3 regions of the Embleya scabrispora genome follow, and region 1 is predicted to be linked to each of the others. Evidence: riboswitches for the same ligand, from Rfam matches in the RefSeq annotation. Region 1 holds a riboswitch; each other region holds the start of a gene.
What was found. A riboswitch is a leader RNA that binds a small molecule or an ion and turns the genes downstream of it on or off. The one in region 1 is predicted to bind cobalamin.
Positions count from the first base shown of each region.

Region 2: another riboswitch for cobalamin. It lies ahead of B4N89_RS48435 (ABC transporter substrate-binding protein); the one in region 1 lies ahead of B4N89_RS20050 (energy-coupling factor ABC transporter permease).
Region 3: another riboswitch for cobalamin. It lies ahead of B4N89_RS27105 (CoA-acylating methylmalonate-semialdehyde dehydrogenase); the one in region 1 lies ahead of B4N89_RS20050 (energy-coupling factor ABC transporter permease).

Region 1 covers NZ_MWQN01000001.1:4,534,793-4,538,998, reverse strand. Annotated here, with positions in the region: gene B4N89_RS20060 (class II aldolase/adducin family protein) at 51-911, shown strand; gene B4N89_RS20055 (RDD family protein) at 1,050-1,595, shown strand; cobalamin riboswitch at 1,757-1,965, shown strand; gene B4N89_RS20050 (energy-coupling factor ABC transporter permease) at 1,994-2,707, shown strand; gene B4N89_RS20045 (energy-coupling factor ABC transporter substrate-binding protein) at 2,704-3,087, shown strand; gene cbiQ (cobalt ECF transporter T component CbiQ) at 3,091-3,834, shown strand; gene B4N89_RS20035 (energy-coupling factor ABC transporter ATP-binding protein) at 3,831-4,206, shown strand, end outside.
Region 2 covers NZ_MWQN01000004.1:396,441-400,646, forward strand. Annotated here, with positions in the region: gene B4N89_RS42250 (FecCD family ABC transporter permease) at 1-995, opposite strand, end outside; gene B4N89_RS48435 (ABC transporter substrate-binding protein) at 992-2,071, opposite strand; cobalamin riboswitch at 2,090-2,304, opposite strand; gene B4N89_RS42255 (response regulator transcription factor) at 2,353-3,036, opposite strand; gene B4N89_RS42260 (sensor histidine kinase) at 3,033-4,206, opposite strand, start outside.
Region 3 covers NZ_MWQN01000001.1:6,213,816-6,218,021, forward strand. Annotated here, with positions in the region: gene B4N89_RS27100 (cob(I)yrinic acid a,c-diamide adenosyltransferase) at 1-423, shown strand, start outside; cobalamin riboswitch at 1,338-1,506, shown strand; gene B4N89_RS27105 (CoA-acylating methylmalonate-semialdehyde dehydrogenase) at 1,713-3,212, shown strand; gene B4N89_RS27110 (acyl-CoA dehydrogenase family protein) at 3,216-4,206, shown strand, end outside.

The DNA of each region.
Region 1 (4,206 bases):
CGGGTAGCGTCGGCGGCGCCCGTGCGCGCCCCGAGCCCGAGGAGATGGACATGTCCGCCACCGATGCGCCTCGCCCCCAGGACGGCCCGCCGAGCACCGAGCGGTCGGCGCCGCCGCGACCGGTCTCGCCCACCGACCTGAGCTTCGCGCTGCCGCCCACGTTCGAAACCGTCGAGCAGGAGCGCCGACACCGCAAGGAGCGGCTGACGGCGGCGCTGCGGTTGTTCGGCCGGTTCGGCTTCGAGGAGGGGGTGGCCGGACACATCACCGCGCGCGACCCCGAGTTCGCCGACCACTTCTGGGTCAACCCGTTCGGGATGTCGTTCAAGCACATCACCGTGGACGACCTGATCCTGGTCGATCACGAGGGGCGGGTCGTCGAGGGCCGGTTCCACGTCAACCAGGCCGCGTTCGCGATCCACTCGCAGATCCACGCGGCCCGCCCGGACGTGGTCGCCGCGGCGCACAGCCACTCCACGCACGGGCGCGCGTTGTCCGCGCTGGGGATCCGGCTCGAGCCGATCACCCAGGACGTGTGTCCGTTCTACGAGGACCACGAACTCTTCGACGACTACGCGGGCGTGGTGCTCGACACCGAGGAGGGACGGCGGATCGCCAAGACGCTCGGCACGCACAAGGCGCTGATCCTGCGCAACCACGGTCTGCTTACGGTCGGACGGTCGGTGGACGCGGCGGCCTGGTGGTTCATCACCATGGAGCGCTCCTGCCAGGTCCAGCTGTTGGCCCAGGCGGCGGGCGAGCTGCGGCCGATCTCGCCGGAGAACGCGCGGCTGACCCGGGAGCAGCTCGGCAACGACACGGTGGCGTGGATCAACTACAAGCCGCTGTACGACGTGATCAGCCGCTCCGAGCCGGACCTGTTCGGAGTCGACGGCCCGATGACGGTCTGATCGTTTTTAGTCGATCCTGCCGATTCATGATCATTTCACCGCCGCCCGGTCGGGCCCGTTGTCCGCCGACCGGGCGCAATCTCGGCGAGATCGGCCCTGCCGGGAGTCAACGCGCCCGGTTGCGGAAAGTACAAGAACATGTACGAACGGAGCCTTCCGCAGCGGTTCGCGCGCTCGGCCCATCCCGTCGGGCCGCGCGCCCGGGTGTGGCTGCCGGCGAGCGCACATCGGGTCGGCCCGTCGGTGCTGTACCGGCGGATCGGCCAGTTCGTAGTGGACGTGATCGCCTCCGCGCTGCTGCCCGGCGCGGCGATGTTCCTGTTCGTGCTGCTGCCCACCCACCCCGACGGCTCGATCCGCAGCGGTCCGCTCACCGCGACGATCACCGCCGGTGTGCTCGTGGTCGCGGTGGCGATCCTGTTCTGGTACTGGGTGCTGCGTCCCGCCGAGCACGACGGGCGCACCTGGGGCATGCAGGTGTTCGGGATCCGTGTGGTCGACGTGTCCGGCGGTCGGGCCGGGCGGCGCCAACTGGCGATCCGCTGGGTGCTGTTGTGCGTGGACGCGTTCGCGCTCGGTGCGATCGGGTTGGTCGCGGTGCTCACCAGCGAGCGGCGCCAGCGGATCGGCGACCGGGTCGCCGGCACCCTGGTGGTCCGGGGGCGCGGCCCCGGGCTGCGCTGAGGCCCGGGCACGGACCGCCCGGCCCCGTGCCCCGCCCGCGCTCCTGCCCCGACGGGTCGTCGCGCCGTCCCGGAATGCGGCTATTGCTCCGCCGCTCCGCCCACCTTGTGGCCTTGCGCACGGTTTGCAGATGCCACCTTGTCGCCATGTCCACTCGACCACTAGTGTCGGCTCGCCGTGGTGCTCGGGAAGCCGGTTCGATGCCGGCGCGGCCCTCGCCACTGTGATCGGGAAGTTCTCCTCCACCCCCGCGGAAACGTTGACTCGTCGCCTCGGGAAGCCACTGGGACCGCTGTCGCGGACCCGGGAAGGCGGAGACGTGAACGCACGACCCGTCAGCCAGGAGACCGGCCACGGCGATCGTCCGTCCACGAGGTGTTGGAGAGGGACCCTTCCTCATGCATATCGCCGAGGGCTATCTGCCCTGGGAACACGCCGCCGCCTGGGGCGTCGCGTCTGCCCCGTTCGTCGTCCACGGCGCCCGCGCGCTCACCCGCGAGGTGCGCAACCGGCCCGAGAACACCCTGCTGCTCGGCGCGTCCGGCGCCTTCTCGTTCGTGCTGTCCGCGCTGAAGATCCCATCCGTCACCGGTAGTTGCTCGCATCCCACCGGCACCGGTCTGGGCGCCATCCTGTTCCGGCCGCCGATCATGGCGGTGCTCGGCACGATCACCCTGCTCTTCCAGGCGCTGTTGCTCGCCCACGGCGGGTTGACCACGCTCGGCGCGAACGTGTTCTCGATGGCGATCGTCGGCCCCTGGGCCGGCTACGGCGCATATCGACTCGCCCGCTCGCTCCTGGACCGGCGCGGCGGCACCATGCCGCTGGACGTCGCGGTGTTCGCCGGCGCGTTCGTCGCGGACCTGAGCACCTACTGCGTCACCAGCGTGCAACTCGCCCTCGCCTTCCCCGACCCGGACAGCGGATTCCCGGGCGCGCTGGCCAAGTTCGGCGGCATCTTCTCGCTCACCCAGATCCCGCTGGCGATCAGCGAGGGCCTGTTGACGGTCCTGGTGGTGCGCCTGCTGCGGCAGTCCAGTCGCGGTGACCTGATCCGCCTCGGCGTGCTGACCGACGCGCGGCCCGTGCGCGAGGAGGAGAAGAGCAAGTGAAGCGCTCGACGAAGATCAACCTGCTGATCGTGCTGGCCGTGGTGCTGCTCGCGGCGCTGCCCGTGGTGTTCGGCATGGGCGACCACAAGGACGAGCCGTTCGCGGGCGCCGACACCCAGGCCGAGACCGCGATCACCGAGAACGACCCGGACTACGAGCCGTGGTTCAGCCCGCTGTACGAACCGCCGTCCGGCGAGATCGAGTCCGGCCTGTTCGCGCTCCAGGCGGCGCTCGGCGCGGGTGTGGTCGGGTACATGTTCGGCGTCAAGCGCACCCGCCGAAAGCTCGCGCCCGAGGCGAGCGACACCCCCGACGAGCCGGGCCCGGGCCCTGATCCGGCGGCTGCCGCGGAGGGCCCGGTATCGGTCCCGGGTCGCTGATCCGTGCTGCCGATCGACGCGGCGGCGCATGCCAGTGCCTGGCGCCGCCGCCATCCGGCCGACAAGGCCGTGCTCTCCCTCGGGCTGCTCGGGTGCGCGGTGGCGCTGCCGCCGTGGCCCGGCGCGGTGCTGGTCGCGGTCACCGTGCTGGTGATCGCGCTGGGCTTCGCCCGGGTGCCCGCCCGGCGGTTGTGGCGGGCGGCCCGCGCGCCGCTGGGCTTCGCGGTGACCGGTGCGCTGACGCTGCTCGTGTCCATCCGCGCGGACGGTGTCGGCTGGGCGCCGGACGGGCCGCGCCACGCGGGCGAGTTGGTGGCCCGCTCCGGTGCGGCCGGGTTGGCGATGTTGTTGTTCGCGTTCACCACGCCGCTGTCGGACGTGCTGCCCCGGCTGACCCGGGTGGGTGTGCCGGCGGCCGTGGTGGACGTGGCGGCGGTGATGTACCGGATGTTGTTCCTGCTCTACGACACCACCGCCCGGATCAACCAGGCCCAGGCCGGGCGGCTCGGGCATCGCACCCGGCGGGCCCGGTGGCGTTCGGTGGCGGGGCTGGGGTCGGCGGTGTTCGTGCACGCGTTCGCGCGGGCCCGGCGGCTGGAGGAAGGGCTGGCCGGGCGCGGCTACGACGGGCGGTTGCGGGTGCTCGTGGACGAGGTGCCCGTCTCGCGCGGCTTCGTCGCCCGGTCCGTGTTCCTCGTGGCGGCGGTCGTCGTCGCCACTCTTCTCCTGGGATCGGTGATGCCGTGATTCCGCTGCGGGTACGAGAGGTCGGCTACGCCTACGAGGACGGGCCGCCGGTACTGACCGGGTTGTCCCTGGCCGTCCCGGCGGGCCGGGCACTGGCCCTGCTCGGGCCGAACGGCAGCGGCAAGACCACACTGCTGCGGCTGTTGACCGGCGGCCTGGTGCCGGGTTCGGGTCGGGTGGAGCTGCACGGCACGCCGATCCGGCACGACCGCAAGGGACTCGCCGAACTGCGCCGGGTGGTGCAACTGGTCGTGCAGGATCCCGACGACCAGCTGTTCTCCGCGTCGGTGGCCCAGGACGTCTCGTTCGGGCCGCTCAACCTCGGGCTCGCGCCGGACGAGGTGCGCTCGCGGGTGGCCGAGGCGTTGGCCG
Region 2 (4,206 bases), on a different contig from region 1:
ACGCCGACGGGGATCTCCTGCTCCGGGAGCACCGAGCGCGCCACGATGTCGCTGCCCACGAGCAGCGACGCGCCCACGAGTGCGGACATCGGCAGCAGGAGGGCGTGGCGCGGACCGCACACCAGGCGGACCACGTGCGGCACGACCAGACCCACGAACCCGATGACGCCGGTATTGGCCACCAGACACGCGGTCACCAGCGCCGCCGCGGCGATCAGGGCCCAGCGGGTCCGTTCGACGTGCACGCCGACGGAACGGGCCGCGGTCTCGCCGAACGCGAACGCGTCGAGGTCCCGGGCGGCCGCGCCCATCGCCACCGTGCCGAGGACGGCCACCGCGACCAGGAAGACGGCCGTGTTCCACCGCACCCCGGCCACCGAACCCAGCGTCCACTCCATGACGCCGCGAGCGGCGTTGCGGTCGCCGAGGACGAGCACGACGAACGAGGTGTACGCGCCGCACAACTGCCCCACCGCGATGCCGGCCAGCACGGTTCGCGAGGCCGGCAGGGTCCGGCTGTGCGCCCCGGCCAGGGTCAGCACGACGAGGACGGCGAGCAGGGCACCGACGAAGGCGGCGGCCGGGAGCGCGCCGATTCCCGCGGTGCCGGAGACCCCTACACCGAGGACGATCACGGTGACCGCGCCGACGGCGGCGCCGTTGGAGATCCCGAGCAGGTAGGGGTCGGCCAGGTCGTTGCCGGTCAGGGTCTGCAACACGGCCCCGCACACCGCGAGTCCCGCGCCGGTCGCGGCGGCCCCCAGGACGCGCGGCAGCCGAAGTTGCCAGACGATCTGATCGTCCAACGGCGTGACGTCGGAGCCACCGAGGCCCAGTCGGCGCAGCACCACGTCGGCCACGACGTGCGGCGGCTCGTGCACCGATCCCACGGCGAGGCCGAGCACAACGGTGGACAGCAGCAGCACTGCGGCGACGGCCAGGGCCACCGCCGCACGACTCGCGCCGGCGAGTCGTGCGGCGGGACGAGCGGTCACGGACGCGGAGTCAGGTTGCCCAGGCCGGCCGAGACCCGGACGGCACCGTCGGCGAGTTGCACGCCGGGGGTCGACTCGGAGAACGGCACGACCACGTACGCACGGCGTTGGACGGCCTTGAGCTTGCTCAGCACGGGGTCGTGTTCGAGATAGTCGATCTTGGATTGTGCGGTGTCCCACCCGGCGTCCGCGAGCACGATGGCGTCCGGGTCCGCCGCGACCACCTGCTCCCAACTCGTGCTCTTCCAGCCACCGGGCAGCGTGTCGAAGACGTTGCGGGCGCCGACGGCGTCGAGCACGAGCTGGGGTCCGCCGTGGCCCGCGCCGACGTAGGGGGTCTTGGTATCCGAGTCGTACCAGAGCACCTTCAGGCCCTTGCCCGTCGACTTGGCGGTGACTTCGGCCAGTTGCCGCTGCTGCGTGTCCCGGATGGCGGCGGCACGCGGTGCGACGCCGAACAGCTCGGCGACATCGCCCAGTTCGTCCCATACCGCCTGGAAGGAGGGCGACGCCGACTGCTTGCCGTCGGCGCAACCCAGCGGCGACAGGTAGGTGGTGATGCCCTGGGAACCCAGTTCGTCCCGCGTGCCCGCCACCTTGTCGGTGAACGCGCTGGAGTAGGAGGCGTAGAGGAAGTCCGGGCGCGCCGCGAGGAGTTTCTCCTTGGACGGGTACTTCTCGGAGAGCACCGGGACGGTGTCGTAGGCCGTCTTCCATCGCGCCGGGACCGCGTCGTCGAGGTACGCCGTTCCGGCCATCCGGGTCTGCAGGTCGAGGGCCAGGGCGACTTCGGTGGCGCCCTGGTTGAGGGTGACCAGCCGGGCCGGCGGTGCCGTCACGGTGGTGGTGACGCCGCACCTGTTCACGCTCACCGGTGTCGGGTGGCTGCTCCCCGCCGCCGCGACGGGCTTGTCGGCCTCGGGCGCGCCCGTGCAGGCGCCGAGCGCGCCGACGAGCAGGAGCGCCACGGCGGCGAGACCGGAGCGGGTGGAGCGTATGGGGCGCACGGAGTGCGGGGCGCCCGCCGGAGGTATGGAACGTTCGGCTCGAAACGGGCGCAGGGCAGCGCGGGGCATGTGTTCTCCAACCCTCGTGGAACATGTCGCGCCGTGGCCGGTCTCCTGGCTTCCGCATCGACGCTCCGCGGCCGGCCTTCCCGGTTGGCTCGTTCCCGATCCATCCAGTGACCCCGACCGCCTGGGGAGCGGTCGGCGAGGGCTGCGGAACTCCGCGGCTACAGTGGCGAGGGCCGCGCCGGCATTCGACCGGCTTCCCGTACACCACGGCGGCCACAGGCTACCAAACCGCTCGTCGCGTCTCGCCGGCGCTCGACGCGGCGGCCGGAGCCGGAACCGCGTTACAGACCCGCCGCGATGGCTCGGCGCACCGCGTCGGCGCGGTCGCGAATGCCGGCTTTGGCGAAAAGGTTGTTGATGTGGGTCTTGACGGTGGCCTCGCTGATGAAGAGTTTCTCGGCGATGGCCCGGTTGGGCAGGCCTTGGCCGATGAGCGCGAGGACTTCGCGTTCACGGGGTGTTATGTCGTCGGGGAGGTTGTCTTTCGGCGTCGTGGCCCGGGTGCGGACGGTGGCGAGCAGCCGGTCCTGGACCTCGCGGTCGAGCACGGACTGGCCCGCGGCGGCGGCCCGGATCGCGCGGACGATGTCCTGGCGGCCCGCGTTCTTGGTCAGGTAGCCGCGCGCACCCGCGCTCAGCGCGGCCAGGATCGAGTCGTCGTCGGCGAAGGTGGTCAGGACGACGACGGCCACCCCGGGGTGTTCCTCGGTCAGTCGCCGGGTCGCCTCGATGCCGTCGGTCCGGGGCATGCGCAGGTCCATGAGCACCACGTCCACCGGGCCCGCGGCCGCGGCGGCGAGCACCTCGTCCCCGTCCGCGGCGGCCGCGACGACGTCTATGTCCTCGGCGAGCGCGAGCACGGCCGCCAGCGGTTCGCGGATGGCGGCCTGGTCGTCGGCCACCACCACCCGCAGCCGCCGGGTCGCGTCGGCCGATCGCGGGTCGTGCCCTGTGGTGTCGTTCATTCCGGGATCACCGCCTCCACCTGCCAGCCGCCTCGTTCCGGTCCTTCGGTGATCGGTCCGGCCGTGAGGGTTCCGTCCACCATGGCGATGCGTTCGCGCATGCCGATCAGTCCCATGCCGCCGCCGGGCCCGGCCGCCTCCAAGGTGGCGGGGCCGTTGCGGATCCGCAGTGTGATCGACGCGGCTGCGAACGTCACCTCCACCCGCACATCGCCGCCGGGGGCGTGCCGGGCGGCGTTGGTCAGCGCCTCCTGGGCGATCCGCAGCAGGTGCTGGACCGTCCGGGCGGGTGGTTCGCGTACGGTGCCGCCGACGGTGAGCGCGTCCCGGTGGCCCGACGACTCGACCATGGCGGTCAGGCTCGCCATGAGCGGCAGCGCGTCCTCGCGCAGCGCGTGGACGGTCCATTGGGCCTGCTTCAGGCTCTCTTTCACCAGACTGTGCGCCTTGTCGTTGGCTTCGCGAACCTTGGCCAGGTCGCCCGTGTCGAGGAGGGCGTCGACGAGTTCGAGTTGCATGTTGATGCCGGCCAGCGAGTGTGCGAGGACGTCGTGCACGTCCCGGGCGATCCGGCTGCGCTCGGCCAGTGCGGCCGTGCGGGCCTCGGCGCGGGCGGCGCGCTCGGCGGATTCGGCGGATTCGATCACGGCCTCCACCGCCCGCTGTCGACTGCGGCTGATGATCCCCATCACCACCGGCAGGGTGGTGGACAATCCCAGGCCCCAGGGCAACGCCTCGTGGCCCGGGCCGAGATGCAGGTACAGCACGCCACCGCAGAGCAGCCCGCCCAGCACCGCGAGCGGGGCCGCCTGCGCAAGCGGCAGGCGGTAGCCGATGTGGCCGACGAGGAAGTACGCGAACAGATAGCTCGTACCGCCGCGGGCGGTGCCGACCAGGGCGGCCGCCGCCACGAGGCCCAGCACCATCCATACCACGCCCACGCGTGGGGGGACCCTGTCCTCGGGGACGTTGCGGCCCAGCAGGAACAGGGAGTTGAGCGCGATGAGGACGACGACGGCCAGACCGCGACCGCTGGAGCCCACCGGGCGGATCGTCGCGATGCCCACGGCGATGACGCCGAGGCTGACGACCCACTGCACCCGGGGATCGTGGCGTGCCGTCGCTCGCGGGCCGGACTCCCGTCCCCGGGCCGACCCGGGGACGGGAACA
Region 3 (4,206 bases), 1.7 Mb from region 1:
GAGTTGCGGAACGTCCTGGAAGGCATCCAGCACGACCTGTTCGACGTCGGCGCGGACCTGTGCGCTCCGATCCGCGACGGAGACGAACGCCTGCGGGTCCGTGAGGAGGACGTGTCCCGCCTCGAGCGTCTGTGCGACACGTTCAACGAACGACTCGAGCCCTTGCGGTCGTTCGTACTGCCGGGCGGTACGCCCGGCGCGGCGCTCCTGCACACGGCGCGGACGGCCGCCCGACGGGCGGAACGCTCGGCGTGGGCGCTGATCGACACGGACACGGAGTTGTCCGGCGGGGAGGCGGCGACGGTGAACCCGGTGTGCGTCCGATATCTGAACCGTCTGTCGGACCTGCTGTTCATCCTCGCGCGGTTGGCCAACGATGGCGGGCGCGGCGACGTGCTGTGGAGCCCGGGCCGCAACCGCTGACATCGCGCCGCCACCGCTCCGCCGGCGATATCGCACCGGTTCTCGACAGGTGTGGCGGCACGAAGGACTCGCTCGGGAGACAACCCGAATTGCGTTCCCGGACTTGCCACCCGGCCGCCGCCGCGGCGGGGTAGCGAGGCAGCGGTCGCGGCGACCGGATCCCGCGGTTTCGGTGGCGGCCGAAGGCTCCGAGGAGCTTTCTCCATGCGCTCCTGTGCGCTCCTGCGCGGGCACTTGCCCCCGGCCGACCCGGAACATCTCCGTGTCGGCCGGCGTCGCCGACACACAACGCGCATCCGACGCGCCCAGGTCGGACGCGCATCGCGGGGTTCCACGCCCATCGTCGAGACACGTCGCCCTATGAGGTGCTCCACCGGTTCATGGGCAGCTCGCGCCCGGTATCCGGGCAGCGGCTCGGCCGTCCTGTCCGGAATCGGTGCAGGATGCTCCAACAGGCTCCATCGGCGACGCCCGGGCGAGCGCGTCGCGGACACGCCGTCCGCCTTGTGTGCGGGAGGCCAAGAGGCGCACGTTCGGTCCAACCTGCCGCCTGCGGTCCAGCGGCGGTCGGCTTCGAGGCGGGTGGTCTCGCGGCGACTGTTCACTCGTCCGTTGTTATGCCCCGCCCGGCGTTGGTTCGCCGTCCCGGTGCGAGGCAGGGGCATCGGGCGGCGTGGCCGATGAACGCGATGGCGCCCTGTCGGTCCGGGAGCGCAGATCCACCAGGCCGGAGCGTGCGAAGCGGAAGTCGGGGCGGCGAAGGCGCAGGCCGAACGAGAGTGCCGGCGGGGCTCCACGAGCGGTCGGCGGCCGCATCGGCGACAGGTTGTCGGCGCGCGGCGACGGGCGTTGGTTCCGGACATGTACTCGCGGTCGCGGGCGCTGGACTTACTAGGACGTCCGACTATATCGTCCTGAACTACAAGGTCCGCGGTGCAGGGAAGCCGGTGTGAATCCGGCATGGTCCCGCCACTGTGACCGGGGAGTGCGCTGTCGTGCACCACGCCACTGGCGAAAGCCGGGAAGGCGGGCAGCGTGTGTCGATCCGGAAGTCAGGATACCGGCCGCGGGTATATCCGTGTTGTCCACGAGGATGGAGCAAACACGCATGACACCGGCCCGCGCCCTTGCCCCGGATGTTCCTGCACGCGTCGAAGCCATCAGGATTTCCTGACCACTTCGACGTAGACCCGAGCCGTCGCCGACCACGCGCGCGCCCCCGCGCCGCAGCCGGCTGCTTCGGTCATGCCTCCCCCTCCGGATCGCACCTGACGAGAGACAGGTCGTTCATGGTCCGCGAGCTTTCCCACTTCATCGGCGGCAAGCACGTCACTGGCACCTCCGGCGTGTTCGGCGACGTGTACGACCCCAACACCGGACAGGTACAGGCCCGCGTTCCTCTCGCGGATCGCGCCGACACCTTGACGGCGATCGCCGACGCCGAACGGGCGCAGCCCGAGTGGGCCGACTGGAATCCCCAGCGGCGCGCCCGGGTCCTGGCCCGCTTCCTGCAACTGGTCGAGCCCGAACGCGAATCGCTCGCCCGGCTGCTGTCCGCCGAACACGGCAAGACCATCGCGGACGCCCATGGTGACCTGCAACGCGGCCTGGAAGTCGTGGAGTTCGCCACCGGCATCCCACACCTGCTCAAGGGGGAATTCACCGACAACGCGGGCAGCGGGATCGACGTGCACTCGCTGCGCCAACCGCTCGGCGTGGTCGCCGGCATCACCCCCTTCAACTTCCCCGCGATGATCCCGCTGTGGAAGATCGCTCCCGCCATCGCCTGCGGCAACGCGTTCGTGCTCAAGCCGTCCGAGCGCGACCCCTCGGTGCCGCTGCGCCTGGCCGAGCTTTTCCTGGAAGCCGGTCTGCCGCCCGGCGTGCTGAACGTGGTCCACGGCGGCAAGGAGAGCGTGGACACGCTCCTGGAGGACCCGCGCGTCCAGGCGCTCGGCTTTGTCGGCTCGACCGCGATCGCCGAGTACGTGTACACGACCGCCACCGCGAACGGCAAGCGCGCCCAGTGCTTCGGCGGCGCCAAGAACCACCTGATCGTGATGCCGGACGCCGATCTCGACCAGGTCGTCGAGGCCCTGATCGGGGCCGGGTACGGCTCCGCGGGCGAGCGCTGCATGGCCATCTCGGTGGCGGTTCCCGTCGGCGCCGAGACCGCGGACGCGCTGGTGGACAAGCTCGTCGCCCGGATCGCGACTCTGCGGGTGGGCCCCTCGCACGACCCCGAGGCCGACTTCGGCCCGCTCGTGGGCCGGGACGCACTCGACCGGGTGCGCGGCTACCTGGACATCGGTGTGGCCGAAGGCGCCAAGCTGCTCCTCGACGGCCGGGACCTGCGGGTGCCGGGCCACGAGGACGGCTACTTCGTCGGCGCGTCGTTGTTCGATAACGTGACGCCCTCGATGCGGGTGTACCGCGAGGAGATCTTCGGCCCGGTGTTGTCCGTGGTCCGCGCGGCGTCCTACGAGGACGCGCTGGGGCTGGCGAGCGGGCACGAGTACGGCAACGGCGTGGCGATCTTCACCCGCGACGGCGACACCGCCCGCGACTTCTCCCGCCGGGTGAACACCGGCATGGTCGGCATCAACGTGCCCATCCCGGTGCCGGTGGCCTACCACACCTTCGGCGGCTGGAAGAGGTCCGGATTCGGCGACCTGAACCAGCATGGCCCGGACTCGATCCGCTTCTACACCCGTACGAAGACGGTGACCTCGCGCTGGCCGTCGACCGCGCGCGAGAGTGCGAACTTCGACATTCCGACGATGGACTGACCGATGACCGCGCTCACCGTAGACCAGATCGCCATCCTCGAAACCACCCGCGACTTCGCCCGCGAACACCTCGCCCCACACGCGATCGAGTGGGACCGCACCGGACACTTCCCCGTCGACGTCCTGCGCAAGGGCGCCGAACTCGGCCTCGGCGGCGTCACCGTCCGCGAGGACGAGGGCGGTTCGGGACTCGGCCGACTGGACTCCGTACTCGTCTACGAGGCCCTGGCCGGTGGTTGCCCGACCATCGCCGCCTACTATTCCATCCACAACATGGTCGCCTCGATGATCGACCGGCACGGGACGCCGCACCAGCGCTCCCGCTGGTTGCCGGGTCTGTGCTCGATGCGCGACCTGGCCAGCTACTGCCTGACCGAACCGGGCGCCGGATCGGACGCCGCAGCCCTGACCACCCGCGCGGTCCGCGACGGGGACGACTATGTCCTGCGCGGGGTCAAGCAGTTCATCTCCGGCGCCGGCTCGTCCGCGGTGTACGTGGTGATGGCGCGCACCGGCGGGGACGGCGCCGACGGGATCTCCGCCTTCGTGGTGGAGGCCGACACCGACGGGCTGTCCTTCGGGCCGAACGAGCGCAAGATGGGGTGGCATGCCCAGCCCACTCGCCAGGTGATCCTGGAGAGCGTGCGGGTGCCTGCCGCTCATCGTCTCGGCGCCGAGGGCGACGGCTTCAGGATCGCCATGGCCGGCCTCAACGGCGGTCGGATCGGTATCGCCGCCTGCTCGCTGGGCGGCGCGCAGGCGGCACTGGATGCCGCCGTGCGTCATCTCACCGACCGCGAGGCGTTCGGTGCGCGGCTCATCGACGCACCGGCCCTGCGGTTCCAACTCGCCGATATGGCCACGGAACTGGAGGCCGCCCGCACGCTCGTGTGGCACGCCGCGTCCTCGCTCGACGAGGACGACCCCAGGGCGCCCCAACTGTGCGCGATGGCCAAACGGTTCGCCACCGATACCGCCTTCTCGGTGGCCGACC